4 regions of the Pseudoalteromonas luteoviolacea genome follow, and region 1 is predicted to be linked to each of the others. Evidence: predicted binding sites of a transcription regulator. Region 1 holds the regulator's gene; each other region holds the start of a gene.
What was found. Region 1 encodes sigma-54, which starts transcription at its own class of promoters, with help from an activator protein. Its sites were predicted from a motif close to GTTGGCACGNNNNTNGNNT; they were not measured.
Positions count from the first base shown of each region.

Region 2: the regulator sigma-54 is predicted to act here: its motif matches at 2,822-2,840, upstream of S4054249_RS16725 (FlgO family outer membrane protein).
Region 3: the regulator sigma-54 is predicted to act here: its motif matches at 3,979-3,997, upstream of S4054249_RS02515 (DUF3192 domain-containing protein).
Region 4: the regulator sigma-54 is predicted to act here: its motif matches at 5,678-5,696, upstream of S4054249_RS06100 (flagellar basal body rod protein FlgF).

Region 1 covers NZ_CP015411.1:4,419,358-4,427,287, forward strand. The annotation lists gene S4054249_RS19030 (calcium/sodium antiporter) at 1-526, shown strand, start outside; gene S4054249_RS19035 (KpsF/GutQ family sugar-phosphate isomerase) at 535-1,506, shown strand; gene kdsC (3-deoxy-manno-octulosonate-8-phosphatase KdsC) at 1,508-2,059, shown strand; gene lptC (LPS export ABC transporter periplasmic protein LptC) at 2,056-2,607, shown strand; gene lptA (lipopolysaccharide transport periplasmic protein LptA) at 2,594-3,127, shown strand; gene lptB (LPS export ABC transporter ATP-binding protein) at 3,124-3,849, shown strand; gene S4054249_RS19060 (RNA polymerase factor sigma-54) at 3,891-5,402, shown strand; gene hpf (ribosome hibernation promoting factor) at 5,429-5,716, shown strand; gene ptsN (PTS IIA-like nitrogen regulatory protein PtsN) at 5,719-6,174, shown strand; gene rapZ (RNase adapter RapZ) at 6,187-7,032, shown strand; gene S4054249_RS19080 (HPr family phosphocarrier protein) at 7,029-7,307, shown strand; gene mgtE (magnesium transporter) at 7,617-7,930, shown strand, end outside.
Region 2 covers NZ_CP015411.1:3,913,691-3,921,620, reverse strand. The annotation lists gene S4054249_RS16730 (SpaA isopeptide-forming pilin-related protein) at 1-2,741, shown strand, start outside; gene S4054249_RS16725 (FlgO family outer membrane protein) at 2,874-3,467, shown strand; gene S4054249_RS16720 (FlgO family outer membrane protein) at 3,479-4,135, shown strand; gene S4054249_RS16715 (FlgO family outer membrane protein) at 4,141-4,782, shown strand; tRNA gene S4054249_RS16710 (tRNA-Arg) at 4,956-5,030, shown strand; gene S4054249_RS16705 (flagellar assembly protein T N-terminal domain-containing protein) at 5,054-6,247, opposite strand; gene S4054249_RS16700 (LPP20 family lipoprotein) at 6,373-6,843, shown strand; gene flgN (flagellar export chaperone FlgN) at 6,913-7,341, opposite strand; gene flgM (flagellar biosynthesis anti-sigma factor FlgM) at 7,334-7,657, opposite strand; gene flgA (flagellar basal body P-ring formation chaperone FlgA) at 7,729-7,930, opposite strand, start outside.
Region 3 covers NZ_CP015411.1:606,826-614,755, forward strand. The annotation lists gene S4054249_RS02505 (ATP-binding protein) at 1-2,591, shown strand, start outside; gene S4054249_RS02510 (diguanylate cyclase domain-containing protein) at 2,592-3,494, shown strand; gene S4054249_RS02515 (DUF3192 domain-containing protein) at 3,546-3,908, opposite strand; gene S4054249_RS02520 (D-2-hydroxyacid dehydrogenase) at 4,143-5,090, opposite strand; gene zntR (Zn(2+)-responsive transcriptional regulator) at 5,381-5,797, shown strand; gene S4054249_RS02530 (SO_0444 family Cu/Zn efflux transporter) at 5,781-7,073, shown strand; gene S4054249_RS02535 (1-acyl-sn-glycerol-3-phosphate acyltransferase) at 7,153-7,930, shown strand, end outside.
Region 4 covers NZ_CP015411.1:1,401,522-1,409,451, forward strand. The annotation lists rRNA gene S4054249_RS06070 (23S ribosomal RNA) at 1-1,492, shown strand, start outside; rRNA gene rrf (5S ribosomal RNA) at 1,673-1,787, shown strand; gene S4054249_RS27135 (hypothetical protein) at 2,067-2,192, opposite strand; gene flgB (flagellar basal body rod protein FlgB) at 2,690-3,103, shown strand; gene flgC (flagellar basal body rod protein FlgC) at 3,106-3,537, shown strand; gene S4054249_RS06090 (flagellar hook assembly protein FlgD) at 3,553-4,230, shown strand; gene flgE (flagellar hook protein FlgE) at 4,269-5,621, shown strand; gene S4054249_RS06100 (flagellar basal body rod protein FlgF) at 5,733-6,497, shown strand; gene flgG (flagellar basal-body rod protein FlgG) at 6,516-7,304, shown strand; gene flgH (flagellar basal body L-ring protein FlgH) at 7,321-7,930, shown strand, end outside.

The DNA.
Region 1 (7,930 bases):
CACCAAAAATAGTAACAAAGACCAAGAGGATGATCCGCTTGTTTCAGAAGCTTGCGATGAAGTACCAAATAATGTACCGACTGGCAAAGCCGCTTTTTGGCTAGTAGTCGGTATGATTGTGCTGCCTGTTAGCGCCGACTTACTGGTCGATTCCGCGGTAGATATTGCTAAGTTTTTTGGCATGAGTGATCTTCTAATCGGCCTAACAATTATTGCTATCGGTACTAGCTTACCTGAGCTAGCCGCATGCGTCGCTGGTGTCCTAAAAAACGAGGACGATTTAGCGCTTGGCAATATTATCGGCTCCAATATATTCAACATACTCGCTGTGTTATCAATTGCTGGAATATTAAATCCTGCGCAACTGGATATGAATATTTCACAGCGTGATATTTACGTTATGCTGGGCGCAACCGCAGCACTAATCCTAATGAGTGTAAACCTCAGAGGAAAAAGACAAATTAATCGCATGGAAGGTGGTGTACTACTGGCTGCATTTGTTGGTTACATGTACGCAATTATTTAGGTGTAAGTATGAAAAACCACACTCTCATTGAATCTGCAAAACGCGTTTTGGACATAGAGCAAAAAGCCATCATTGAACTCAATCAATATATCGATGACAACTTTATCCAAGCTTGTGAGCTGATGCTTCATTGTACAGGTAGAGTCATCGTCATTGGGATGGGGAAGTCAGGACATATCGGCAACAAAGTTGCGGCAACACTGGCGAGTACAGGTACCCCCTCTTTCTTCGTTCACCCGGGTGAAGCGAGTCACGGTGACTTGGGCATGATAACAGCCGATGATGTGGTCTTGCTCATCTCTAATTCAGGTGAAACAGGCGAAGTAGTCGGCATTATTCCAGTGATCAAAAGAATTGGCGCACAAGTCATTAGTATGACGGGTAATTCCAATTCAACTATGGCGCAGCAGGCTGATATTCACCTTTGTATTAAAGTATCACAAGAAGCCTGCCCTCTTGGTTTAGCGCCAACAGCCAGTACCACAGCTACACTGGTTATGGGTGATGCACTCGCGGTTGCCCTACTCGAAGCTAGAGGGTTCACTGCTGATGATTTTGCCCTTTCCCACCCAGGCGGCAGCTTGGGCAAAAGGTTATTGCTGACCTTAGACGATATAATGCACAAGGGCACAGATGTCCCAGTGACACCTGCAGGTAGTTCAATCAAAGATGCATTATTTGAAATGTCAGCCAAAGGACTTGGTATGACAGCTATTATTAATGAACACAAGCAACTTTGCGGTTTATTTACTGACGGTGATTTACGTCGCGTTATTGAGCAAAAAGTCGATCTACATAACGATACTATTGATTCCGTTATGACTATTTGTTGTACTACAGCATTTTCAGATATGCTAGCAGCTGAAGCGCTTAATATCATGGAAAAGAAACGGATAAATGGCCTCATTGTCATTGACGAGAACAAACACCCAATTGGGGCACTCAATACTCAAGATTTATTGCGCGCAGGAGTGATTTAAAATGCAATTTAGTGAGCTTTATCAACAAATCTCAGTACAGGTCAATGACAAAGCCAAGGCAATTAAACTGCTAATTTGCGATATTGATGGTGTGTTTTCAGACGGTCGGATCTATCTTGGAAATCAAGGGGAAGAGCTGAAAGCATTCAACACCAAAGATGGCTTTGGCATAAAAGCACTAATTGAAACCGGTGTTGAAGTCGCCGTCATTACAGGTCGACATTCAGAAATTGTTAAGCAACGTATGACTAGCTTAAATGTGAACCACATTTATCAAGGCCAAGAAGATAAAGTCCAAGCTTATGAAGAATTAAAAAATAATTTAAATTTAACTGATGAGCAAATTGCATATATCGGTGATGATGGCCCAGATATCCCTGTCATGCAACAGGTCGGTTTCGCTGTGGCCGTAGCAGATGCGCACCCACTGGTAAAAAACCTGGCTCATTATACAACCTTAATGCCAGGTGGATTTGGCGCGGTAAGAGAGTTAACAGACTTACTTATGCTCAGCCAAGGCAATGAGCTTCTCTCTAAAGGAAGCAGTACATGACTAATTTACGGGTGATTTTACTCGTATTGTTCAGTGCAACTATGTTGTGGCTATGGTATCCATTTTTGACCCAAACAGAGCAGCCTGCACAACCTGAAGAGACAATTGCCAAACCGGACTATGTTGCTATTGATTTGAAACAAACCTCCTTTGCCGAAAACGGGCAATTGAGTTATCAGATCACAGCACAAAGAATGGAGCTATATCAGGAGCTTGGATTCAGCCACTTTGAAGTACCCATTTTTGTTTTACATAATGGACAGCACAATTGGCAGCTCACTGCCAATGAAGCGACTTTGTATGAAAATGATACTTTGATTTTAGAAGGCAATGTTAAAGCAACCAATTTAAATGATGCAGCTATGATCACGCACATAGATGCAGACAACCTCCGGCTTGAAATTACGAACCGGATGATGCGCTCAGAACAACCCGTGATCATAACAGGGCCTAATGTAACCATTACAGGTAAAGGGCTAATCGCCGATCTCAATATTGAGGTTATTGAACTAATCAACCACACTGAAACGATTTATGATAAGCAATAAATTAAGTGCAACCATACTATTAACTTGTGCCATAGGGCTACTTTCGCCAAGCGTGTTCGCTAATAATAACCCTGAGCAAGTCATCATCAGTTCGGGAAAACAACAAGCGCAACTACAAACTAATATTGGCGTTTTTGAAGAAAACGTAGAAATTATTCATGGCCAAAGAAAAATTTTTGCCGACAGACTTGAGGTGCACCGCAGAGAAGACCTCGGCGAAAACAAACAATTATTAGTAGCAACAGGCTCTCCGGCAATTTTCCAAGAACGACAAACTGACGGTAGTTTATTGAAAGCCAGTGCAAATGAGGTCCGCTACGACGTCGCGAATCGATTATTGACCATCAAAGGTAATGCAGAAATTAGTCAATCCGGTCAGAAGATTTCTGCCCAAGAGATCCTCTATGATATGGAAAAGCAATTAATTAGTGCGCAAAAGGCAAATGAAGAAGGTAAACGTGTAAGAACTGTTTTACTCCCAGTTGAAAAAGAGCAAGACGGAACCAAGGAGCCACAGTGAGTACACTAAAAGCGACGGCACTGGCCAAAAGTTACAAAGGCAGGCAAGTAGTAAAGAATGTTGAGCTAAGTGTTGAAGCAGGTAGCATTGTTGGTTTACTGGGCCCAAATGGTGCCGGTAAAACAACTACGTTTTATATGATTGTCGGCCTAGTCCCCAGCGATAAGGGCGCTATTCATATTGACGAGCAGGACATTACGCTACTGCCAATGCACAGCAGAGCCCGTTTAGGTATTGGTTATTTACCACAAGAATCTTCAATCTTTAGAAAGTTAACCGTCTATCAAAATTTAATGGCGATCCTTGAAACGAGAAAAGACCTCAACAAGATTGAACGCGAAAGAATATTAAATGAATTACTTGATGAATTTAACATTCAACATATTCGTTCAAGCTTAGGTATGGCACTCTCTGGTGGTGAGCGTCGTCGCGTTGAAATTGCTCGCGCTTTAGCCGCTGATCCAAAATTTATTCTATTAGATGAGCCTTTTGCTGGCGTTGATCCCATTTCAGTGTTAGATATAAAGAAAATTATTGAGCATTTAAAAAACCGTGGGATCGGCGTTTTGATCACAGATCACAATGTACGTGAAACATTAGATGTATGTGAGAAGGCATATATTGTTTCCCATGGCGAATTAATTGCTTCAGGTAGCCCTGAACATGTTTTAGCGGATCAAACCGTTCGAGATGTCTACTTAGGCGAACAATTCAGGCTATAGTTAAGAACAAGCGTAACAACGAAAAGGATTGTTAGAGATACATGAGGCAATCGCTACAGCTGCGCATGGGGCAGCAATTAACAATGACACCACAATTGCAACAAGCAATCCGCTTGCTGCAACTGAGCACATTAGACCTCCAGCAAGAAATTCAAGAAGCACTGGACAGCAATCCTTTATTGGAAGTAGAAGAAAACGAACAAGAGTCTTTTGAAAATGGTCTAGATAAAACCCATGAACAGGCACAAACAACGGATAAATCGGAATCAAATACTGAAGAACAGGTAGAAACGCAGCTCAGTGATTATGAGCAAGACACAGACACGGCACTCAATAAAGAGACACTCAGTGATGAGATGGCAATGGATGTCACATGGGATGAATATATCAGCGCTGCGCCTGTAAGCTCGTCTGGGCCTATGCCTGAAGATGAAAGTGTCTATCAAGGTCAAACAACCGAAAGCCTTCAAGAGTATTTGATGTGGCAATTAGAATTAACACCTTTTAGTGCGACAGACCGACTTATTGCGCTGTCTATTGTTGAGGGGGTTGATGATTCAGGTATTTTAACCGTCTCTTGTGAGGATATTCTAGAGAGCTTAAACAAAGACAATGACCAAGAGCTTATTGAGCTCGATGAAATTGAAGCCGTATTGAAGCGGATTCAACTGTTTGATCCTGTTGGTATCGCCGCTCGCAGCCTTCAGGAATGCCTGATTGTTCAATTAAATCAGTTTGCATCTGATACTCCTTGGCTCGAGCAAACTAAACAGGTCATTGATGAGCACATCGATCTATTAGCAAATCGTGATTATCGTACTATCATGAAGAAAACAAAGCTCAAAGAAGGCGAGCTTAAAGAAGTGATGACGTTAATTCACAGTTTAAACCCCAAGCCAGCTGCCAGTATTGTGCAAGAAGAGGCTGATTATGTGATACCTGATGTCTCTGTTAAAAAGATAAAAGGTCGCTGGGTCGTTGAACTAAACCCTGATTCGATGCCTAAAATCAGAGTGAATGATCACTATGCAGCGATGTCACGCTCGGTAAAATCCAGCAGTGACAGTCAGTTTATTCGCTCACATTTACAAGAAGCCAAATGGTTTATTAAAAGCTTAGAAAGCAGAAATGAAACTTTAATGAAAGTTACTAATTGCATTGTTCAACAACAACAGGCATTCTTTGAACATGGCCCTGAGGCAATGAGACCTATGGTACTCAATGATGTTGCTGAAATGGTTGATATGCACGAGTCGACAATTTCTCGGGTAACAACGCAAAAATATATGCACACGCCTCGCGGCATTTATGAATTGAAATACTTCTTCTCGAGCCATGTTAGTACCGAGAACGGTGGTGAATGCTCTTCGACAGCAATTCGAGCGCTCATCAAAAAGCTAATCGCTGCAGAAAACTCAGCTAAGCCTTTAAGTGATAGTAAAATTGCAGATGTATTAGCAGATCAAGGTATTAAGGTGGCAAGACGTACTATTGCCAAATACCGAGAGTCTTTGGCTATTCCACCGTCTAATCAACGTAAAAGCTTGATTTAGACGTAACAAAAGAAGGAAAAATGCTTATGCAACTAAATTTAACTGGTCGCCATGTAGAAATTACCGATTCATTAAGAGACTACGTAACAAGTAAGTTTGCGAAGCTAGAAAGGCATTTTGATCACATAAACAATGTACATGTAATCTTAGATGTCGAGAAACTCATACAAAAAGCAGAAGCGACGTTACATGTTAATGGAGGCGAGCTTTTCGCTTCAACAGAACATAGAGACATGTACGCAGCCATAGACGGCTTAATTGATAAACTGGATAGGCAAGTCATTAAACATAAAGAGAAGCTAACTCGACACTAATCATGAAACTTAGCACACTAATTTCCGAGGACTGTAGCAAAGCTGCGGTCCTTTTTAATAGTAAAAAAAGAATACTCCAATATATCAGTGAACTGGCTCAACAAAAAATTCCAAACGCCAATCAGCACGATATTCTTGAAGCTCTCCTCAATCGCGAAAAATTAGGTAGCACAGGCATAGGTAAAGGCATTGCTATTCCCCATGGCCGGTTATCAGGTCTCAATGACGTTGTTGCCATTTTACTCGTAAATCAACAGGCTATTCCTTTTGACGCTTATGATGATCGCAGTGTAGACATATTTGTAGCACTCATCGTACCAGATGGTGAAAATAAACAACATTTAGAGACCTTAGCAAGTATCGCTGGTAAACTAAATGATAAACATTTTTGTAAGCGACTTAGGCAAGCGAGTAACGACAACGAGCTTTACCAAGTCCTTGTTGAGTTTGATAAATAATAGGAATTAACCGTGGAGCTCATAATTATCAGTGGCCGTTCTGGCTCAGGTAAATCTGTTGCATTAAGAGTATTGGAAGACTTAGGTTATTACTGCGCTGATAATATTCCGGTCAATCTCTTACCTGCATTGGTTCGCAGTGTTTCTGACAGTTATAACAAAATCGCCGTCAGTATCGACGTGAGAAACCTACCAAAAGAACAACAAGAATTTCACGATATTTTAGAGTACTTACCTGGATTTGCGAAGCCACAGGTATTTTATCTAGACTGTGACGACCAAACACTGATTAAGCGTTTTTCAGAAACTCGCCGATTACACCCCCTGTCATTAAATGACCTTCCGCTTGATTTAGCTATTAAACAAGAAAAGAATTTGCTCGAAGTATTGATCCGACGAGCCGATGTAACCATAGATACAACGGATTTAAGTGTGCATCAATTAGCTGAAAGTGTTCGTGAGAAAATATTGGGTCAAAAAGACAAACAGCTAATAATCACATTCGAATCTTTTGGCTTTAAACATGGTATTCCAAAAGAGGCTGACTACGTTTTTGATGCACGTTTTTTACCCAACCCACATTGGGAGCCTGAGCTAAAGCCGTTAACGGGTTTAGACCAACCAGTTGTCGACTATTTATCTAGCCATAGCATAGTACAAAAATTTATATGGCAAATTCAGACATTTATGCAAACTTGGCTCCCCCATTTAGAGCGCAATAATCGCAGCTATTTAACGATTGCTATTGGATGTACCGGTGGCCAACACCGCTCAGTTTACTTAGCTCAAACTCTTGGTGAGCGTTTTCAAAGAACACATTCTAATGTGAAAATTCGCCACCGAGAGCAAGAACAATGACTCAATCGCATCAAGGCCTTTTTCTAATAAAGAATAAATTGGGATTACATGCAAGAGCTGCAACGGTATTGGCACAACTCTCCACCCAGTTCGATGCGGATATTACACTCTATCAAGGAGAAAAAAGTGCGCCAGGTGATAGCGTACTCGCTTTACTTCTGTTAGAAAGTAGTCAAGGCAAAGAAGTTAAAGTCACGTGTACAGGTCCAGATGCGCATGATGCCCTAATAGCAATAGGAAACCTTATAGAAAATAAATTCCATGAGGACGAATAGCGTATAGGCGCTATCTTAATTGCCATTACAATACTTTCTATGCACAGGATGCCTGTGATTACACTAAAATGTCATAAGTTACATTTAAATTAAGCAGCTATAATCATTATATAATTTTTTCTATTACACTATTATATGTAGCAATAATTGAAGGTCTTCAGCTTCAATAGAGCATGCAACCGAGATAAAGATCAGTTTACTGGAAGGCCTTAGTTACACGCTAGAAAAGCACTAAATAAAACAAAGTAGCCTCCTATAACGGCTCATAACTCACTATCATGTTTTCTTTAATTTGAAATTTGGAAGCCTATGCCTGACGTTTTTGAACAAGACTATACACTGGAACAATTACAACAAGTAACCAAAGCAATAAACAGTGGACAGTTTGTTCAAGTTAGACAAACACTTGCTGAGATCCCTCCTTGTGACACCGCACTTTTACTCGAGTCCTCACCACACAAAATAAGGACGACACTCTGGCAATTAGTTGACCCAGATATACAAGGTGATGTACTCGAAGAACTATCAGAAGACGTCCGATTAAGTATTATTGCCAAGATGGAGCCGGAACTTATCGCGGCAGCCACTGAAGATATGGATGATGATGACCTGGGAGAAGTGCT
Region 2 (7,930 bases), 510 kb from region 1:
ATCATTATCTTTCTGAAGTCTTTGCAGTTAAAAGTGATGAGGGGGTCTTACTTGAATTGCAAAGTCTGTTCTCAGCTTTAGATTTTGCCATCGTTGCTGAGGAGAGTAGGCTGCGATATGTGGGGTGGTATATTGACGAAACACAGCGCTTTGAATTGGATCTGAAACAGCGCCGAGTCAATGTATCAGGACAAGTCACGACGCTTAATACTCACCAAGTATTAGAGCGCAATGGCGAAGTATATGTTGAAGCTGCTCTATTAGCTCACTGGTTTCGATTGCAGTTCAACCTAGATTATCAAGATCTGAAAATATTACTCCGCAGTGAGCAACCTCTGCCTGTAGAAATGCGTATAGCTAGACAAAGTCGCCATTTTGCGCCCAGTATATCAACACAGATACCTGTTTTGCCCTGGAAGGAGACACCATATCAGGCATGGAGCCCACCTCTAATAGATCTTCAAGCTTCGTTGGTTACGACAAACAACAACGAGGCCGATGCATCAATTTCTCTTTTAGGAAGTCAGGATGTGGCCTTTTGGAATGCGAATTACTTTATCAGTGGCCGCTCAGGTGAGCTGATCAGCGAAAGTCGTTTAAGCTTAACTCGAGAAGATGTTGAGGGTGTTAGGATTGGCCCTGTAGAAGTTACCCAAGTTGAAGTTGGTGATGTTTTAGAAACTCGTATAGGCGGAAATCATCGTGCTTCATATTCACGGGGTTTTAGGCTCAGTGATCGGCCGCTTTATAAGCAGGTAGATACACAAACAGTTAGGATCAGTGGAGTCATACAAGTTGGTTGGGATGTGGAGCTATATCACAATGGCATCATGATTGATCAAAGGCTTAATGTGCAGTCCGGTGTGTATAATTTCGACCTTGTTGAGCTTTATTTTGGCAGTAATGAGTTTGAGCTGATTTTGTATGGTCCTCAAGGGCAGGTATTACAAGATAATCGCTCTTACTATGTGGCTGGGGGGAGTCTTTCCAAAGGTGAAGGGTATTTCGATACATCTATTGTGGAAACAGGTAAAACACTACTTGGTAATAGCCTTAATGTATCAGAGGAAGCTGGGTGGAACTTACTGAGTCGATATGATTATGGGATCAGCGATGATTTATCGATATATTCCGCAGTACGTATTGGACTCGAAGGGCAAGAAACCCCTTATCAACTGAGTGCTGGTTTGGGGTTTGATATATGGAATAAAGGCATAATTAATCTAGACTTCAGTCGGGATCAAAAAGGCACGCAGCAGATATTGCTACAGGGGCGTACACAGTTTAATCAGCACGCGTTAAGCGCTGTATTAACAGACAATATCACATATAGAGATTCCAATGAGTTGCGTCAGCAGCGTACGCAAGAACTTACACTTCGTGCTGCAGGTAATATACTCCAACATAATCAAATAAGGTTAAATTATCAGAGTACCTTAAACTGGCGTAATGACACCATGAATACGGACTTCTTTGCTTCTAACCTATTATCGATGGCGACACCACTTGGTACTTTTAGTCATCAGTTAGATTATAGGCGTTTCGATGGCTTGCAAGGCCATGATGTAAAAGGCGTTGCGCGATGGCAGGGGCGTGTAAATGGTACTTATGGCCGCATTGGGTTGGGGTACCAGATCCGGCCAGAACGTCAACTGACAGATTATCAAATTCAGTTGAGCAGGGTGATTAATCATCAATTTGACGTGGAGCTAGACTATATTAAGTCGCTTGTCGATGAGGGGTATAAATTGGGCGCAGGTTTAAATTGGCACAATGATAAGTTTAGGTTAACAGGGCAGTTTAATTATTTTCAAAATGATGATTGGCAAATTGGTTTAACTGGTCAGATTAGCTTGGGGTACGAAAGTTATAGTAACGAGTTTTTTATTACCGATAGACGCCTTGCTAGTTCAGGGTCCGTATTGGTTAAGGTATTTTTAGATCAAAATAACAACGCAATACTGGATGAAAATGATGTTGTGTTAAAAGGTGTGCGGATTAAATCTGTGCAAGGGTTTGCTCAGGCCTTTACAGACGAAAATGGTATGGCTCTACTTGGCAACATGCCTTTAAATCGTCAAACAGACATTCTCCTTGATGAAGACTCGCTGCCAGACCCATTTTATATTTCAGCTCATGACGGTCATTCAATTACGCCGAGAAAAGGCTTTATTGCTTACTTAGAATATCCAGTCGTACATGCGGGTGAACTTGAGGGGATTGCATTTAAAAAAGAGAAAAATGGCCAGGAAACGCCGTTAGCTTATGCTGAAATTGAACTTATTGATAGGAATAACAATGTTATTTCTACCGTAAAATCAGCATATGATGGTTACTATGTGTTTAGTGACATAAGACCGGGATATTATGAAGCAAGAGTAAAAAAGCAATCTACAGGTCACATTGTGCAAAAGGAAAAAGTTGAGGTTGTTTTATCTAGCCAAGGGGATGTGTTACTTGAAGTGGATTTGGTTGTTGAGGCAACGGCCCAATTAAATGGATTTATTACTGTTGGTGGCGAGTTTAATTCGTTAAAAGTATTGAAAACATACGTATCAATTTTGACAAAGAAATCGCCTCAGTTGTTTCCACATAAGCCATTTTTTGTGCATGATAAAGCGCGTAATAAATATTTACTTGGTTACCATTACTTTGAGGATGCTCAAGCAGCGGCAAATGCTTGCCTTAAATTTGAACAAAAAGGAATAAAGTGCTACAAGGCACCTATGCCAAAGACCTAATTAAACACTCCTTCTATTTCTAAAAGTGCTAAAAATGCACTTTCCGGTATTAAACACTCTCATTGGATATTACCTTATAGTTTGGTTCGATTATTGCATGTACAAGGGTCAGTAACTTAGAGGTATATCAAAATGCGATTTCTGATCTTGGTGTTTGTGAGCTTGCTAACAACAGGCTGTAGTACTAGTAATTGGCTTGAACCTAGTACAACAGTAATAAAGCAATCAGCGCCACCAGCACGCAGTGTTCACAGTTATGTTGGTGAGTTGGCGACACAGTTAAGCCAGTACAGCCGACCTTTAAAGCCGGGGGCATCTGTCGCTGTAACAAGCTTTTTTAAAGATAATAGCCTCGGTGCCGATACATTAAGTAATCAAGGGGCTGGTTTAAGTAATCAAGTACAAGAAAGCTTTATTACTTACTTGACTCAAATGGGATTACAGATTGTTGAGTTTAGAATTCAAAAAGCCATTAGCTTGTCTTCTGACTCAGATAGTGTTTTGAGCCGAGACATCGAAAAGTTGAAAGAACGCCACAAATTTGACCTGATTTTGACAGGCAGTGTGAGTGAAAATATTGACTCATATACCATCCATGCAAGGCTAATTGACATGGTAAACAGTAAGACTGTTTCAGCGGCGTCTGTAAGTTTACCCAAGCAAACCTTGTGGGGAGAAGAGCAAGTGCAGATGCGAGATGGGCTACTTCATCGCGGTCAACATTAACGGAGAGAAATATGAAAAAGTATGCGTTATCACTTTTATTGCCTGTGTTGTTTGGCTGCATGAATACCGATGGTATGCAGTCGCAGGGTGATGCGATCGTGGTCGAGAAAAATGCGTTTGCAAGCTCCGAAAGCCAATTTCAAGTTCATCCTGGAGGGATGCATGGCATGACGGTTTCTCAGCAAATGGCAAGTCGAAATGTGACCCATTATGTACAGAACTTAATGCAAGATATGGTTGGCAATTTGCGCTATGTCAATGATCGAACGCCAATCGCTGTGGCGACGTTTGTTTTTCTGGATGAAGATTACAACTATGGTTCTTTGCTAGGAAATCAGATTTCTGAGAGCTTTGTCCATGAATTACATAACTTTGGTGTCCCCGTTGTCGATTTTAAAACCACCGACTTTATGCGTGTGACTAAGCAAGGAGACTTTATATTTAGTAGAGACTTTTTAGAGTTGTCTGATGAGCATACTTTTAACTATGTTTTGGCTGGTACGTTGGCAAATCACCAAGGTGGGGTGTTGGTCAATGCACGGATCGTCGGCGTGAAAAGTAAAGCCGTTGTCGGGACTGCACAAGGCTTCCTCCCGCAATCAGTCGTCAACGCATTACGAGATGGAATCGGCCATGACGGCATTCGCTTAGAGAGAGCAAGTAGGTAATATCAATGAAATTAAGCATCATGATGTTGAGTTGTCTTGCTTTTCTCGCTGGGTGTGAGAGTTCAAGGCATGCACAAATTGTGCCTCAAGGGCAACAATCACCTAAAGCACAGCAAGCTCAGCAATTAGCGGCGCTTGCCAATGAGTTAAATATGCAGCCTGAGTTGGCGTATACTGATCCTGGCTTTGTGACTTACGCTCACAATAAACAATTGACCAACTATGCTGGACAAATTGCCTTGGAACTTACTGACTCTATGTCAGGAGTGTCTCCTAGCGCCGTTGCAATCACCAGTTTTGTTAGCTTTGATAGAAGCTTGCGAAACAGCAACCAGCTTGGAAATCAACTTGCAGAGTCAATGATCCATCAATTTCAAAAGATGGGCTATCCAGCACTCGACTTTAAGTCTCACAGAGGTATTGCGGTTACAATTAATGGGGATTTTATTCTGTCACGAGATGCGAAAAAGTTACCTAAGAAGCCAGCACCTAGCCATGTGTTAACAGGCACTATGATCTATCGCGATAGAGGCGTCGAAGTGAATACCCGCTTATTGAACTTTGACAGCCGATTAGTCGTTGCAAGCAGTAACGTCGTTATTCCTTATTTTATACTCCACCCAAGCGCGACAGTTACGTATAAATAGTATATCTATTGGGCTATGCTCAGTGTGGCCCATTCTTTTTTTCCATGTTGAACCAACGATTGCAGGCTCGTTAATGTGGTTTTACAGATTAAATTGCTTGTCATAGATAGTGTTCCACTGTTATAAATATAATAGCGTAAACAATTGCTTATCATATTTTGGCACAGAAATGTGTCCCCGTAGTTTAATGGATAAAACGGGGCCCTCCTAAGGCTTTGATGTAGGTTCGATTCCTACCGGGGACGCCAAGTTGCCACACAACCCTTAACAGTTATAAAGCAAAATCTTCACTTGGTGTAATAATAAGCTCAACGATGTCGTTGATTTGAATGTTATTCATTGGCCTACTTTGAATGTTTTTCGCAATGGCATTTTGCGCATTCACTTGTGTGACCTTAACACGATTAATGGTTTGGATACTGCGTGTGAAAAATTTATTTCTTTCACCAGCGACATCACTGCGATGGGCAATACTTAATTCTTGACCCACTTTTAACCCATGTGCACTTCCCAAGTTAATAACTAACTGATCCTGGTCTTTGTGGAGTATCTTCCCTCGAGTTGGTAAACAGGCAAATGCTTGGTTAAGGTCTTGGGCGAGGCTATTAAACACGCCTTGAATGCGTTTACCATAATCTGTATGCCAAAAGGTATCACTATACACATCGACAATTTTGGTTTTTTCATAAGGCCAAATACCGGTCACACTGTAGTGTTGCTGCCACACTTTGTCCTTGCTGATGGCATCAAAAGCGGCAAAGTCAATTTTAAAGCTTCTGACATATTCATCATTTTGCCAAAAGGCGTAGTCACTATTTAACTTATGCGTATTAGCAAGATCGGTGATTTGACTGAGTAAGACATATTGACTATTACTGGCAGAAGTTAAGCTCTCAATTAACTGTGCGTTGTAATCAAAGTTCTGTGAAAAGAAAGCACGAACATTAATGTTCTTATCAATAAAAGGGATTGGCTTGACCGTCATATTTCGCTGCATCAAAGTTTGATACATGCGCTCGCTGGCCGATTTATGAATGTCAAAAATTTGACCTAGTCTAGCATGATGCGGTTGTATTAATTGACTTTGAGTGACGGTGATCTGTTTATGGAACGACTCTTCTGGGCATTGCTGCTGTTTAGGGAAAATATCTAAATGCAGAGTCACGCTCATCACGCCGTCTTGAGTATTTTCTGAGACTAGGTTTATCTCTTGTATCTCACCATGACTTTTAATTTTAATATGATCTTGCGCGAGGACACCATCAGCCAGCGTTTGCACGCTAGATACTGTGGCGCCAGAGAAGATTAGAGCTTGGGTAATGGCATCTTGCACTGCCTCTTGTCGTGCTGCTGCTCGATCACTGGTGTATGCATTAGCATACCCTGTCACTTCAAACCATTCAGCTTGGGCACTAAAGCTCAGTAAACAGGCAGTGATGGCTGTACTACTTACTCTATTCATCATTCAATACCGTATCAAAATTTTGTCTATTATGTTTAGAGGAGCAAGTCCTATGCCAACAGTATTGGCTTAATTTGTGCATATCAATCGTTCTAAAGGCAAACTTTGTAATTAGGAGTCGATATCATATGCGTGGGTTATTTAAAATTAGCAAAATTCTCGCCATTGGTGTAGCCGTTGGTTTAACAGGGTGCAGCTCAATTATCGACAAGCATGTAGAGTATAGCTACGTACAACCAGATAGTTACCCGGTATTAAAAGCGATAGGTTATGCACCGTTGCAAGCGCAACCTGGAGCAACCGACAGCGAAAAAATGCTCATGGCCATAAAAGTATCCAAGTTGGAGGCATATCGAGAACTTGCTGAGCAAGTATATGGTCACCAATTAAATGCGACTACAACCGTGCGTGGCGTTATTGCACAAAATGATGGGTTGCGCAGCCAAGTTCAGGGCGTCATTAGAGGTGCACGTGTTTTAAAATCTTATGCGGTAGGAGATATTTACACCACTGAGCTGGAGCTAGATATGAAGACTGTTTATGATTTGTATATTGGCCAAGTGAAGCCGAAAAAGATACAAAGAGTGACCTATTATTAGTGGATATGACGATTAGCAGACACAAAAAAGCACGATATGTACCGTGCTTTTTTGAAATTAGATAAATGATTATGCTTTCAAATTTTTAACTATCTCGCCAACGTTTTCTACCACATTGCCTTCTTCTGTGTAAGTTGTAGACATGGGTCTACCTATGAGAATTTCTTTGAGCTCCCGAACCGTCATATGTGCTAAGTGGGCCGCTTTTGCATTCACTTCATTTTTGTTTTTACACTTTATCAGCAATAGTTCTATTTGCTCAGTCAGAGGCATTACATCAGGGTTTTGAAACAACTCTTTAGGATAGGTCGACAGATCTTTGTCTGTTTTTTGAATACTATTCAAAAAGGTAATTTTTTGCCGTGCAATATCTTTCAAGCCTTCACCATTTCTGGCGCTAAGCGCGTCCAACTCTTCGTCCAGAAGCTGGGTCAAAGCTTCTAGAGAGGTAATTTGCGCTGTTAACTGCTGTACACACAGCTCAACTGTTTTATCCATACAAATCAAATTCAAATGCAGCTATGTTTTTAGCAAGCTTCTCAGCATCAACTTGGTATTTACCTTCAGCAATTGCTTTTTTGAGCTCTTCCACTTTTTTGCTATCAAATGCTGGGGCTTGTTGCGCTTTATCTTGCAAGCCTTTAAGTTGTTGCGCCTGTGGTGTTAGGCTGACAGAGTCCGCAGCGGCTTTTTGCTGTGCCGCTGGTTTAGTTGCTGTATTGTTTGCATCATTTCTTTGCAATTCAGCACGTTGTTGCTTAATATTATTAGCAACATTGTTCGGCTGATTTTGACCGTTAATGTTATTAACCATGATAGTGACCCATATAAATAGTTGTTTCAGTCTTATTATCGACCATTCCACTACTAACTTTAGCAAAAATTTTAAATATTGACTGCAACGGAATCAACATCTTTTACTCTTGCCCGTATAGTTTTTCCTGATTTTATGTTTTTCACTCTTATTTGCTCACCCAGATTGCCGTCTTGCAGCGCTATTCCTTGCGTTTTAATCGCAAAATGCGCGTTACCTGCCAAGATTATGACTGAGTCCCCTTTGCACACCATACAAATATGCCGCAAATTA
Region 3 (7,930 bases), 1.1 Mb from region 1:
ATAATGCGCGTTTAGACGAACAAGTTCAGCGGCAAAGAAAAGCACTGTCACGTAGTTTTGAAGCGAAAGAACGTCAAGCCGCGCTGCTTAACACGGTACTAAACTCGGTGCCAGATCTCATCTATTTCAAAAATATTGATGGTTCATTCATTGGTTGTAATCATGCGTTTGAGCGGTTTATTGATGTACCGCAAAGTGAGCTAGTTGCTAAAGAACATCAAGAAATTAGCCAAAAATATTTGGAGCTACTAGAGCTTGAACAAGCTATGGAGCGACATAGTATTCCATTAACTGAAATCTTAGATTTTGATGGTAAAGCTTATTTGGTGAGCGTATCCCCATTATTTGATGATCAGGGAAGCCGGATCGGGAGTTTAGGGATAGCACGTGATATCAGTGAACAACAGCAAGCCATGATAGCGCTGCGTGCCTCAGAGCAGAATTTTAAAGCGGCAATTAAACATGCGCCAAATGGGATCCTATTGGTATCTACAGAGTGTATTATTTTAGAATTTAATCGTGCTGTACGAAAGCTATTGAATGGTGTGGAAGCCGGCCAGCATTTAAGTGCGCTTTTTGCCCAAGATGAGCTTGATACGCTCAATACTGTATTAAACCAGCTTCTTGAGGAGCGTAAAGGCGTCAAAGTATTAAGTCTATCGCAAAGTGAGTCTTCGCTCTGGTTGCAGCTAAGTGTGTCACTGGTATGGGACAAGAAAAAGTTGCCAAAGTATTTTGTTATCCATGTGCAAAATGTGACGGCGCTTACAAAAGCCAAAATAGAGGCGGAGAGAGCAAATCGCGCAAAAAGCCGCTTTATTGCCAATATTAGCCACGAGATCCGCACACCATTAAACGCCATATTGGGTTTAGTTGGCATTTTAAAGCCAGCTTTGACTCGTACGCAAGATAGCGAAAAGTTGACGCACATAGAGACCGCAGCGAAGCAATTATTGACGATGTTGAGTGACATATTGAGCTTTGCTCGTCTGGAGAGTGGGCGGGCAAAGATACGTAATAAGCCATTTACGATATTGAACTTAATTAATAGCTTAAGTGCACTTATTCAGCCTTTGAGTGATGCGAAAAAGTTGAATTTAACTCTGCAAGTAGCACCAGATGTATGGCCTGAGTTCATTGGTGATGAAGCACGAATTAAACAAATCTTGGTGAACTTATTAGGTAATGCTGTCAAGTTTACACATCGTGGAGAAGTAGGATTACGTTTGGCTTCTAAATGGAGCAAAGATGGGGAGCAGTGGCTCTCTTTCTGCGTCTTTGATACGGGTCCTGGGATTAAAGAAGATGACCAAGCACGACTATTTGATGCGTTTACGCAAGGCAATGAGTCAAGCTCACGAGAATATGAAGGGATCGGCTTAGGTCTTGCGATAGTCAAACAGCAAGTCACTTTACTGGGAGGGAAAATAGAGATCCACAGTGAAGAGGGCGGGGGCAGTACTTTTGAATTTGAGTTGATGCTACGAACACAAAATAGGCCTCAAGTCGCGGTTAAAAACAAAATCTGTTTGGTGTCTACAGCCTCTTTGCCAGATTATCTGAGCGATTATCACATTACGCACTTTGCCAATTTTGGTGAAGCATTAGAGCAGTTAGACAATTTTACTTATGTTGCTTGTGATGACACAGAAGAGCTGAGTTATTTATGCCACCACTATAGCGATACAGAACATTCAAACTGCTCAGGGCTGGTGGTACCGAGTGATTTATCAAACGGGCTTGCACAGGCGACATCGCTCAATATTTTAAAAATCCCACAGCATACTTTTTATCAGTCGTTATGTTTATCTCCACTTGAGCAGCGAGTGACTGAAGTTCAGAGCAATGAACGTTTAGCAAATGCGCTTTGTTTAGTCGTGGATGACAATGCATTGAACTTGGATATTTCAAAAACGGTGTTGGAGCAACATGGTGCAGTGGTTGTCGCCCTTCCAAGCGCGCAAGATATTTTACAGATATGTCAGAAACTAAAGCCGGATATGGTGTTAATGGATATTTATATGCCGCATATTGATGGCTATCAAGCAACTAAATTGCTCCGTTCAGAGTTAAATAAAGAGGTTTTACCTATCGTCGCTTTAACAGCAAATGCCCATGAACATGAAAAGGAAAAAGCATTTGCTCATGGTGTAAACGCATTTCTTGTAAAGCCGATTTCTCCTGAGAATTTGTGCAGTGCATTGCAACCTTATGTGACTCAGCAGCTGAGTGTTTTTGATAAAGCCTTTGCCTTGGCACAACTGATGAACAATCCAACCTTAGTAAAAACAATGTTGGAGAAGTTTGCTAAACTATGTGATGAATATGTGAGCGATCTGAGTGGCGTACAAAGTAATCTTCAGTTGGCTGAAATTGCACACAGTATCAAAGGGGCATCGGGTGGAATAGGGCTCGCGCGATTGGCGGATTATGCCAAGATAGTTGAAGCAAATTCCCGCATTAAAAAGGTGGCTAGTACATCTGCTGAACGTACAGCTGATACCTCATTGAACAACGCTTTAAGAGATGGGTTGATTTCACTCATAGAGCAAGCTAAGCAGTTTATTTTATTGGAAACAAAAGGAAGTTAAATGCAAAAGTCGGCCAATATTTTAGTCTTAGATGGTGATCCTTTAAATCGGGTGGTTCTAGAAAACACCTTATCTGATGAGCACTTGGTAATTAGCTGTGCTAACAGCGATAAGGCTTTTGAGCGGCTGCTACAAACACATATTGATTTGATCATTGTTGATATCCTCATGCCTGATGATGAAGGGCTTGATTTTTTACTGCAACTTAAGGCTGATCCGAGCTGTTACCAAATTCCCGTGATTGTTATCTCTGCAAGCAACAGCTACCAAGATGAAGCAAGAGGGCTACTGCTCGGCGCGGTAGATTACATTGTGAAACCATTTAGCCCAAATATCGTTAAAGCGCGTGTGAAAATACATTTAGCGATCAAGCAAAAAAATGACTTATTGGAGCGCTTGGCAAATATTGATGGCCTGACCGAAGTACCGAACCGCAGAGCGCTGGACGAGACACTGGCTCAACTATGGTACCAAAGTCGTGACCAGCAAGTCCCATTGTCAGTTTTGCTCGTAGATATCGACTATTTTAAGGAGTACAACGATAGCTGTGGGTTTAGTGCTGGAGATGAATGTTTGGTTAAAGTTGCAAAAGTGCTGGAGAGCATGACGCAAAAAGTAGACGGATTTGTGGCAAGATACGATGGTGTGCGATTTGTTGCATTGATAAATAAGCGCAATGCAGATCAAGCTATGTCATTGGCATCGGCGATGCATCAGGCTGTTGATGCATTGTCTATTCCACATCCGAGCTCACCGATCTGCGCACATGTCACCATCAGTATAGGGGTTGTGCATGTACAAGAGGATTTTTCTGGCGATCAAAATGACAGCTTGGAGTTAGCCGACGAAGCTCTATTGCAAGCGCATCATCAGCAAGAGCGTGTCGTTTTAGTGAATCGCTGAATAAAAAAAGCCGCGGTATGCGGCTTTAGCAGGGAAGTATGTCAAATCTGTTTATAAATAACTATCTACAGCGGCTTGGCCAAATCCAATAAGCTGATCATCTTTAAATACTAATGGTGTGCACTCATCTTTGGTAATTTGACCATCAGAGTGTTTTCTGTTTGTGGCAAAATAAAGCACTTGATAGGTATGGCCGTTTTTAGAGACCGCTTCATTAAAATCAGGTGTGCCAAACTTACTGGTCACTGCTTTATAGCTTGTGCCAAGCTCAAGTTTACTGATTTTTTCTCTGTTTTCTTGGTGAGTGCTTGTCCAACTGCTGTGGTGGCGTACTTCTCCATCAGAGACTGCCACAATACAACCAGACAATAATGTAGTGCTTAAAAGCGCAGTAGCAACGAGTAGTTTCTTCATTCTGTTATCCTCATGACCCGATGGTTAGGGTAACCATCAAGTTTAATTATATTTTTTACTTGGTTTAACTCTGCAATTGCTTTGCCAATTTTTTGTTTTTTAAAATCAGTGAGTTATGATTTTTAGAATTTGAGGTAGTACGCTTTATCACTAAAAAGTAATAATAATGAAGAAAATGTAGTGAATAAAGCCACAGTGTTGATCTGTGGCCTTATTTAGGAAAGTATTTATGTGTTATACGACGCGGTTATGCTGTCTGCCGTTCAGATAACTGGTGATATTGTCTGCGATACCCTGAATTAAACGAGTGATAGACTCATAACTTGCCCAAGCTGTGTGTGGTGTTAGCATTAAATTGTCACCTTTATAAGTGACAAGCGGATTATCACTTGTGGCCGGCTCAATGGATAGTACGTCAACGCCTGCAGCTGCGATTTGCTTGGTTGCAAGAGCATCAGCCAAAGCTTGCTCATTCACAATGCCGCCACGTGCTGTATTAATTAAAATGGCATGCTTAGGTAAAAGCGCCAGTGTATGCGCGTTAAACAGGTTTTCGGTTTGTGGTGTCAGTGGGCAATGTATGGAGACGATATCTGCGATTTGCATTGCCTCTTCGAAAGCTACTCGCCCGCTGCGTGTTGCCTTGCTGTTGGGGCGCTCTGCAATAATGACCTTGGCACCGAATGCCTCTGCGACTTTCGCGGTTGCTTGACCGAGGTTACCATACCCGACAATCACAAACTTTTTATCTGCAATATCATTAATACTGTAGTCTAGACGACAAAACATCGGACTTTTCTGCCAAGCACCTTGCTGTGTGTCTGCCGCGTATCTATGTATATTACTCATCAAATTACCAAGCAATGTAAACGTGTGTTGCACGACAGAAGGTGTAGAGTAGCCAGCGACATTAGTAACAGCAATGCCTGCATCTTTTGCTGCGACTAAGTCGATATTATTGGTGCCCGTCGCTGCGACACAAATTAGCTTCAACTCTGTGGCGGTAGCAAAGTGCACAGCTGATAACTGTACTTTATTCGAAATAACAATATTGGCCTGCTGAATACGGCTGTCGACTTCATTGGGCGTCGTGTGTTCGTAGGTGGTCACTGTCCCAAAAGCATGAAGTGGAGAAAGGTCGACGCCAGCTAAGGTCGCGGCATCTAAAACAACAATATTCATATTTTTATCTCGTTATTGACTTTGGAGTAAACTCCAAGGTTTATACTCAGTATTAGTGATGAATTTGACGAAACGGTGATGATAGATTTTAGGGTCTTTTTTAATGCGGAAAATTAAAAATATCTTATTCACAACACCATTTGCAGAGTTCATTTGTGTTCGTTCAGCAAATTTGCGAAAGCCAGTGTATCACTTTTAGTGTTTATATTTTACCTAATATGGTTGTGGGTAAATATGATGGTATACAGATTGGTTGAAGGGTTTGTACTATTGGGTGGAAAGCAATGACAATGTTTCGAATCGGACAGCTTGCCAAGCTTCTAGAAGTGTCTACCGATACATTAAGGTACTATGAGCAGCAGGGAATATTGGCGGCGAGTGAAAGAAGTGCTGCGGGATATCGTCTATATGATAAACAAGCGGTAGAAAGAATGCGCTTTATTGTGAGAGCAAAGGAAGTTGGGTTCAATCTCAAAGATATTCAAGAATTATTAAGTATTAAAATTGAAAAGCAAATGCACAGCTGTGAAGAGGTTAAGATACTCACGCTGCAAAAACGAGATTGGGTTAGAGAGAAGATAGCAGAGTTGAGCATGTTTGAACGTTCATTAACATTATTAGCCGATCAATGTTGTGGTGGTGATGAACCAGCAAATACATGCTCAATTTTGACTGCATTGGAGGATTTAGATGACACTCATCAGTAATTTTTGGCAGTTATTTGTCATTTCAGCACCTTGGTTAATGTTAGGGTTATTGTTGGCTGGGCTGTTGAATGTGTTTATTCCTAAAGACTTTTTACAGCGTCACTTAGGTAAAGAAGGGTTGTGGACCACCATAAAAGCGGCGCTCATTGGTGCGCCGATGCCACTGTGTTCTTGTGGTGTCATTCCGGCTGCGATAGGACTGAGACGAGCAGGAGGATCTAAAAGTGCCACTACCGCATTTTTGGTGTCGACACCTGAAACTGGCGTAGATTCTATTTCGGTATCTTATGCGTTACTTGGACCATTTATGGCCATTATCAGGCCCATCGCTGCAGTCACCAGTGCAATTACGGCAGGGTTGTTAGTGGGACGAGAGCATCAGGTTGAGGCTGATAAAGGCATATCAGAAAATGCGCCTACTAATCATGCTACGTGTTGTAGTAAAGCGCCTCCAGTGCCTGCGTCAACATGTGCTACAAAGTCTGAGGCGCCAAATGAGAAAAGCACTGCTTGTTGTAGTACAGAATCAGTTGTTGCCAAGGCGACATCATCTTCATGCGGTGGTTCAGAGCAGGTGATGCAAGCTAATAAACAAGATGCCCCAGCACTTGCAAGCGAACAGTCGAGCTGTTGTGCATCTGACAATAAAAAAGAAAAACCAGAAGTAAGCACTTGCTGCGCTTCAAATGCCTCTAGTCAGAGCCGCCTTACAAACAAGCTTTGGCAGGCACTTAAATTTAGTTGTAACAAGCTGTTATCTGATACTATGGTTTGGCTTTTAATTGGTATATTCTTCGCTGCATTAGTCCAAACATTTGTGCCAACCGCGTTTCTAGCACAGTGGGGAGATGGCATTTTGGCCATGATAGTGGTTATTTTGATCAGTATTCCTATGTACATTTGTGCTACTGCCTCAACACCGATAGCTGCGGGTTTACTCTTAGCAGGAGTATCACCTGGTGCGGTGCTCGTGTTTATGTTGGCAGGTCCTGCAACCAATGTGGCCACCATTGGGGTGGTTGCAAAAGAGCTGGGACGTCGCGCTGTTGCAGCCTATATCACAGCTGTGATAGGTGTCGCTATAGTGTTTGGCTTTTTAACGGATTACCTAGTCTCTCATTTTGGCTTTGAAGTGTCAGCCATGGCAGGGCATGAGCATCAAGTGTTACCAAGCTGGGTTAGTCAGCTCATGGCGCTATTGTTGGTGGTGCTAATGCTGCGCTTGTTTGCAATTGATATGAAGGAACGTTACACCACTTGGTGTGGTCAGACTTGATATTCTTAGCATCCGAATAAAGAGCGAGATAGAATGAGCCGTTTTTTTGTCACACGCCTAGATCAGTAAGAGTAATTTAGTGGATAAATACGCAGATATCAGACCATATAATGATGATGAAGTGCCCGCAGCCCTAGCGAGGTTATTGGCCGATGAGCAGTTTTTAGATGTAATTGCTGAGCATAACTTACCAAAGTGGCTGGCAGCCTTCTCTGCCATCAGCAGGCCTTTGGTAAAAGCAAAATTAAAGTCTAAATGGAAAACGGTCAATAATGTAGAGGCCGTACAAAATGAGGTGGCGCAATATCTGTCTATGCTGGTTGAGCGTACGACATCGAAAGTCACGTATTCAGGACTAGAACGTTTAGACAAAGATGCCGCGTATTTGTTTATTTCAAATCACCGAGATATTGTACTCGATCCTGCGTTAGTGAACTGGGGCCTACACCAAAACAATTTGCCAACGGTGCGTATTGCCATTGGTGATAACTTGTTGCAAGTGCCTTACATTACAGAGCTCATGCGTTTAAATAAGAGCTTTATTGTGAAGCGTTCAGCAAAAGCGCCAAAAGAAATGCTCAAAGCGTTATCTCAGCTATCTGGCTATATTTATGATTCACTGCAATCAGGTAATTCAATTTGGATTGCCCAAAAAGAAGGCCGAGCAAAAGACGGCATTGATTATACCGATCCTGCGCTGTTGAAAATGTTGCAGTTACAAGGTCGACGTTTGAAAGAGCCTTTTGCTGATTATGTTCGTAAACTCAAAGTAGTCCCCGTTTCGATCTCTTATCAATATGAACCATGTGCGTTAGCTAAAGCAAAAGAGCTTTACCATAAACAGCAATTTGGTGAAT
Region 4 (7,930 bases), 1.9 Mb from region 1:
TAAATGCGATGGGGGGACGGAGCAGGCTAGGCAAGCATGGCGTTGGTTGTCCATGTGAAAGGCTGTAGGCTGGTGACTTAGGAAAATCCGGGTCGCTAAGGCTGAGAGTCGAGACGAGCCACTACGGTGGTGAAGTTGTTGATGCCCTACTTCCAGGAAAAGCCTCTAAGCTTCAGTTTATATCGAATCGTACCCTAAACCGACACAGGTGGTCAGGTAGAGAATACTAAGGCGCTTGAGAGAACTCGGGTGAAGGAACTAGGCAAAATTGTACCGTAACTTCGGGAGAAGGTACGCTCTTGTTTGTGAAGGATTTACTCCGTAAGCAAACGAGAGCCGCAGTGACCAGGTGGCTGGGACTGTTTATTAAAAACACAGCACTGTGCAAAATCGTAAGATGACGTATACGGTGTGACACCTGCCCGGTGCCGGAAGGTTAATTGATGGGGTTAGACTTTTGTCGAAGCTCTTGATCGAAGCCCCGGTAAACGGCGGCCGTAACTATAACGGTCCTAAGGTAGCGAAATTCCTTGTCGGGTAAGTTCCGACCTGCACGAATGGTGTAACCATGGCCACGCTGTCTCCACCCGAGACTCAGTGAAATTGAAATCGCAGTGAAGATGCTGTGTACCCGCGGCTAGACGGAAAGACCCCGTGAACCTTTACTACAGCTTGGCACTGAACATTGACCCTACATGTGTAGGATAGGTGGGAGGCTTTGAAGCACAGTCGCTAGATTGTGTGGAGCCGACCTTGAAATACCACCCTTGTAGTGTTGATGTTCTAACTTAGGTCCCTAATCGGGATTGAGGACAGTGCCTGGTGGGTAGTTTGACTGGGGCGGTCTCCTCCCAAAGAGTAACGGAGGAGCACGAAGGTTGGCTAAGTACGGTCGGACATCGTACGGTTAGTGTAATGGTAGAAGCCAGCTTAACTGCGAGACAGACACGTCGAGCAGGTACGAAAGTAGGTCATAGTGATCCGGTGGTTCTGAATGGAAGGGCCATCGCTCAACGGATAAAAGGTACTCCGGGGATAACAGGCTGATACCGCCCAAGAGTTCATATCGACGGCGGTGTTTGGCACCTCGATGTCGGCTCATCACATCCTGGGGCTGAAGTCGGTCCCAAGGGTATGGCTGTTCGCCATTTAAAGTGGTACGCGAGCTGGGTTTAGAACGTCGTGAGACAGTTCGGTCCCTATCTGCCGTGGGCGTTTGAGAATTGAGAGGGGCTGCTCCTAGTACGAGAGGACCGGAGTGGACGAACCGCTGGTGTTCGGGTTGTTATGCCAATAGCATTGCCCGGTAGCTACGTTCGGAATCGATAACCGCTGAAAGCATCTAAGCGGGAAGCGAGCCTCGAGATGAGTTCTCACTTTAACTTAGAGTTAACTGAAGGGCCGTTGAAGACTACAACGTTGATAGGCGAGATGTGGAAGTGCTGTGAGGCATTGAGCTAACTCGTACTAATTACCCGTGAGGCTTAACCATACAACGCCAAAGTGGTTTTAAGCTTGTTAGAAGTTAAGAATAGAAAGTAGACGATAAGAATTTAATTACGCTTCCAGATTTTAGCATTGTGAATAGATAAACTCTTATGAGACATCAATTCACCTTGCGCAAATGAAATGACAAAAAGACGTCATTAACCATTTGCACGACAAGAATTTGCTTGGTAACCATAGCATTTTGGAACCACCTGACTCCATGCCGAACTCAGTAGTGAAACGAAATAGCGCCGATGATAGTGTGGGGTTTCCCATGTGAAAGTAGGACATTGCCAAGCGCCAAATAAAAGAAACCCGTTGCAGAAATGCGACGGGTTTTTTGCGTTTAAGTCCCTCGTCAACAGCTAAAACGGCTTATTGCACCTTGCGCAAAAGAAATGTACTCACTTCGTTCGCTGTCGCTAACCTTTTGCACCATGTCGTCCTGAACTCGTTTCAGGATCCAGACTTTGTTAGTTTTTACTCGGCTGCTGCGCTTATAGGGGGGTATTGATTATCTCTTGTTAAAATGGGTTACTTCACCTTGCGCGAAAAGAATGGCAGCGCTGTGCGCTGTGTCATAAACCTTTCGCACGATAATCACCTTGCGCAAAAAGAGCGTACTCACTTCGTTCGCTGTCGCTAACCTTTTGCACGATAATCACCTTGCGCAAAAAGAGCGTACTCACTGCGTTCGTTGTCATTAACCTTTTCCAGTATGTCGTCCTGAACTGGTTTCAGGATCCATGTTTTGCTTGTTTTGACTCTGTTGTTACGCTTATAGGGGGATTGATTATCTCTTGTTAAAATGGGTCATTTCACCTTGCGCGAAAAGAATGGCAGCGCTGTGCGCTGTGTCATAAACCTTTCGCACGATAATCACCTTGCGCAAAAAGAGCGTACTCACTTCGTTCGCTGTCGCTAACCTTTTGCACGATAATCACCTTTCTTATGTAAAAGCAGAGTATTCACTATGTATGCTGCTAAACCTGTAACAGCTTCTTAGTTCTTGTTATTGGTGGAACAAAATGTGCTTATTCTACTGACTAGTAAATAGTATAAATACTTTTTTGACACAAAAGGGAATATAACACTTCCTAAATTATTGATAATAATCAATTTAATTAATAAAGGTTACCAGTGTCAAAGTTGGTCTTACTTTTGCATTAACCTGTATATAGTCAAATTTTTGGAGTTGGTTATGGCAATTAGTTTTGATAAAGCGCTTGGAGTGCATCAGCATACAATGCTGATCCGTTCTCAACGTGCCGAGATCTTAGCAAGCAATATCGCAAATGCTGATACTCCCGGTTACAAAGCAAAAGATATCGACTTTGGTCGAGCACTCAATGCGGCAAAGTCGGCACAACAAAGCGGCAATCAAATGACCCGTACCAACGAAAAACACATCAGCGGTGGGACTAGGTTAGCCAATGGTGTTGAACAATTTCGTAATCCAAATCAAACAGATACGGGTGATGGTAACTCAGTTGATATACAAGTGGAACGAAACTTGTATGTACAGAACTCATTAGAGTACCAAGCTAGTTTGAACTTTTTGGGTGGTAAATTTAAAAGCTTGAAAAAAGCGCTTGGTGGTGGTCAAGGAGCCTAATTATGAGTTTATATAACGTTTTTGATATTGCTGGCTCTGGCATGAGTGCACAAAATGTGCGATTGAATACCACTGCCAGTAATATATCCAATGCAAACAGCATCAGCTCTAGTCAGGACAAAGTGTATCGTGCAAGGCATCCAGTATTTGCTGCTGAATTAAATAAAGCAGCGGCTGCACATCCGAATACATTAAGTTCGTCTGTGGGAGTAAAGGTTTTGGGGATTGTTGAAAGTGACAAACCTCTGCAGGTTGAATACAACCCGAATCATCCCAGTGCTGATAAAGATGGTTATATCTATAAACCGAATGTGAATGTTGTGGAAGAAATGACAAATATGATTTCCGCTTCACGCTCGTACCAAACGAATGTTCAAGTAGCAGACGCAGCAAAGCAGATGTTAAGTAAAACTCTGTTGCTTGGTCAGCGCTAATTGGGAGTATAGCTGATGAGTAATGATGTCAATTCCGCAACTTCGTCCTTTGTCGATTCGTTGCGTTGGCAAGATAAGCAAGTGCCAACTGAGAAAAATGATGAGTTAAAGCAGGAAGACTTTTTTGCGTTACTTACTCAGCAGTTGTCTTTTCAAGACCCGAGTAAGCCTGCTGATAATGATCAAATGATATCCCAAATGACCAACTTTACGATGGCAGAGGGTATATCAAATTTAAATACAAAGTTTGAATCGTTAGCTGCTTCAATGACATCAAACTCAGCACTTCAAGCTTCTACTTTGATCGGTAAAAAGGCTTTACTTGAGTCTGACACGATAGAACATGGTCCAGGTATGCAGGCAAGGGGCTCCATTATCGTGGCTGAACCTGTTGAAAAGCTAACGCTGAGTATTGTTAACGATAAAAACGAGCTTGTTAGAAAAATCGAGCTAGGAAAGCAGAGCGTCGGAGCAACACGCTTTGAGTGGGATGGTTTAACAAACAATGATGAACCAGCACCACCAGGTGAGTACACAATTAAAGCTGAAGGGCAGTTAAACGGTAAGTTTGAGTCTTTGCCTACAGCGACTTTTAGAAATATTGATAGTGTCAATGTCAATGGCTCTCAGGGCATTGTCATTAATACTAAAGCTGGTGCAGTTAGACTATCTGACGTTGCAGAGATAGCTTAATCAAAAGATTTAACCTTCATTTATAGAGGTATTAGAGTATGAGTTTTAATATTGCTTTAACAGGATTAGCTGCAGCCCAAAAAGATTTGGACACCACAGCTAACAACATTGCGAACGTAAATACGACAGGTTTTAAAGAGTCTCGAGCAGAGTTTGCTTCGGTATATGCTTCGTCAGTGTTTAGTGCTGGTAAGACCAAAAACGGTGATGGTGTGTCTACGACGATGGTTGCTCAGCAGTTCCACCAAGGTTCATTGAACTTTACACAAAACTCACTTGACCTTGCTATTACAGGTGAGGGTTACTTTGCAACAAGTGAAGATTTAGGCAGCCAAGATTATACGTTCACTCGTGCAGGTGCATTTAAGCTGAACAAAGATAACTTTATTGTGGATGCAAACGGTAACTTTCTTCAGGGCTTCCCTGTTGATCCAAGTACAGGTGATACAACTTCGGTGAGTTTAAGTACATCGTCGCCACTGCAGATACCGGACGCATCAGGTTCTCCTCGTGCCACGACAAATGTTTATTCATCATTTAACTTAGATTCAACAGCGACGGCACCAACCATTGCATTTGATCCAGATACAACGGCATCTTATAACAGCTCAACGTCGACGACAGTGTACGACTCTTTGGGTGAACCACATACTTTACAGTTGTTCTTCCGTAAAGAAGATCCTGCAACTGATGCAAATGAGTGGCAGGTTTATGCAACGTTAGGTGGCAAGCCATTTGATGCAAATGGTAGCGAAATTGTTGCCCCTGCAGCCATAACGCCTATTACGGAGTTTGGATTTAATGCACAAGGTTTTCCGGCACATACTGGCGCTGCAGAAACAGCTAATACGGGCACAACCTTTAACTCATTGAATTTAACCGCAGCTAATGTATCAGGGTTATTAACCAATGGTGCAACCTTTCCATCTGATATTCAATTGAACTGGCGTGATGAAGCCAATACAACCAATAAACTACCGACGCAGTTTGCCAGCCGTTTTGAAGTGAAAGCACTGGATCAGGATGGCGCGACAACGGGTCGACTAGCAGGTATTGATATTGGTTCTGATGGTAAAATTGTGGCGTCTTACAGTAACGGTGACTCTACTTTCTTAGGCCAGGTTGCGATGGTAAGGTTCTCAAATTCACAAGGTTTGACGGAAGCTGGTAATACAGGGTGGAAGAAAAGTCTAACCTCTGGGGAGCCTATTGCAGGTGAACCTGGTTCAGGTACTCTAGGTACTATCAATTCATCGGCGTTAGAGCAATCTAATGTAAACTTAACGAATGAGTTAGTTGATTTGATCAGTGCACAAAGAAACTTCCAAGCAAACTCCCGTGCACTTGAAGTTAACTCAACACTTCAGCAGAACATTCTTCAGATCCGATAGGATAAACCACTTCTATAAAAGCCGCTTTTGCGGCTTTTTTATTTTTTGACACTCACTCTGGCACTAATATTGCTTTTATCACCATATATTGAACAGTTTTAGGTCGTTCTCATGGATAAAATGCTCTATGTCGCCATGTCAGGTGCTAAACAAAGCTTACGTGGCGTAGCGCTCAAAGCTAATAACTTAGCTAATGCTAATACCACAGGCTTCAAGGCTGACTTTGCTCAGGCTCGCTCTATGCAGGCGTTTGGAGAAGGTTTGCCTACACGTGTGTTTGCCATGCAAGAACGCCCAGGTACAAATATGTTAAGCGGCGCGGTTGCAGAAACAGGTCGTGATTTAGACATCGCGGTTGATGAGAAATCGTGGATCAGTGTTATGGATGCCAGTGGTGAAGAGGCATATACAAAAGTAGGTACGCTTAACATTACTAGTGACGGCGCGTTGGTTACTAGTCATGGTCGTCAATTAATTGGCGAAGGGGGTCCAATTATATTGCCTTTACCTATCGATAAAGTGGTATTTAGTGATGATGGCTCTATTCAAGTTCGCCCGCAGGGGGCTCCCGCGAATTTCTTAGAAACCGTTGATCGGCTAAAAATAATTACCGCTGATAATAATCAACTTGAGAAAGGCAACGATGGTTTATTTAGACCACAAGAAGATCAGTTAGATGATGGTCATTGTGGTTTTTGCGAAGTATCTCCAACGGCAAAAGTGATGAGTGGTTATTTAGAAATGTCTAATGTTAATCCTGTTCATGAGATGGTGGATTTAATTAATCACCAAAGACAGTTTGAGATGCAAATTAAGTTAATGAAGTCAGCAGAAGAAATCGACGAGCGACACACTTCGCTCCTGCGCATAGTATAAGAGAGTGAGGTAAAGATTATGAATCCAGCATTGTGGATAAGTAAAACTGGGCTTGATGCTCAACAGACTGATATTTCGGTCATTTCCAATAACTTGGCTAACGCCAGTACTGTTGGTTACAAAAAGAGTAGAGCGATTTTTGAAGATTTGCTTTATCAAAATATCAATCAGCCAGGTGGTCGTTCATCTCAGGATACAGAGCTGCCGTCGGGTTTGATGCTTGGTGCAGGTTCGAAAGTGGTTGCGAACCAAAAGAACTTTTCTCAAGGGAATATGATAAGCACGGAAAACTCTTTGGATTGGATGATCCAAGGGCCGGGCTTTTTTGAGATCCAAATGCCTGATGGGACGATTGCGTACTCAAGAAATGGCCAGTTCACCACAGATGAAACCGGCCGTGTAGTCACATCTGGCGCAGGCTTTCCTGTTCAACCAGAAATGACGGTTCCGGACAATGCAAATTCCATCACTATCTCTCAAGATGGGGAAGTGTCGGTCAGTATTAATGGTCAAGCTGAGAACACTGTCATCGGTCAGCTTGTGATCAGTGACTTTATTAATCCATCTGGTCTAGAGCCGATAGGTCAAAACTTATACACAGAAACAGCGGTTAGTGGTGCGCCAGTGCAGGGTAACCCAGGTGTTGAAGGCCTTGGTTCTATGGTACAGGGTGCACTTGAAACATCCAACGTAAATGTGACCGAAGAGCTGGTCAATCTCATTGAGACCCAGCGTGTTTATGAAATGAACTCAAAAGTAATTAAGTCTGTTGACGAAATGCTGAGTTACATCAATCAACAACTGTAATAGGGTAGGACAGATCATGCGTAAATGTATTTTAGTCTTTGCGTTGGGCTTTAGCCTAAGTGGATGCATGTCTACGGAAAATAGTAACGTTGTAAGAGATGATCCTTATTACGCTCCTATGTATCCTGAAACGGAAGCTGAACCTGTTGTATCGACGGGGTCATTATTCAATTCATATTCGAATGATCTGTACTCAGATAAAAAAGCAGTCAGAGTAGGTGATATTATTACTGTGGTATTGAGGGAGTCTACTCAAGCCTCAAAAGCTGCTAACTCGAAACTAGATAAAGATAGCGAAGTAAATGTTGACCCATTCCTTGGTTTGGGCAATGTACCTGTAAATATTGGTGGAGATGCCATTCAACTGGATATGGGCGCAAACTCCTCTTATCAGGGTGATGCTCAGGCCAACCAGTCAAATAGTTTGTTTGGTAACATCTCAGTCAATGTTATGCGTGTATTACCAAACGGTAACTTAGTGATCCGCGGAGAAAAGTGGTTAACATTGAATACTGGGGAAGAGTTTATCCGACTTGAAGGCTTAGTAAGACCGCAAGACGTGTCTTATGAAAACGAAGTACAATCTAATCGAATTGCTAATGCTCGGATCCAATACTCTGGTAAAG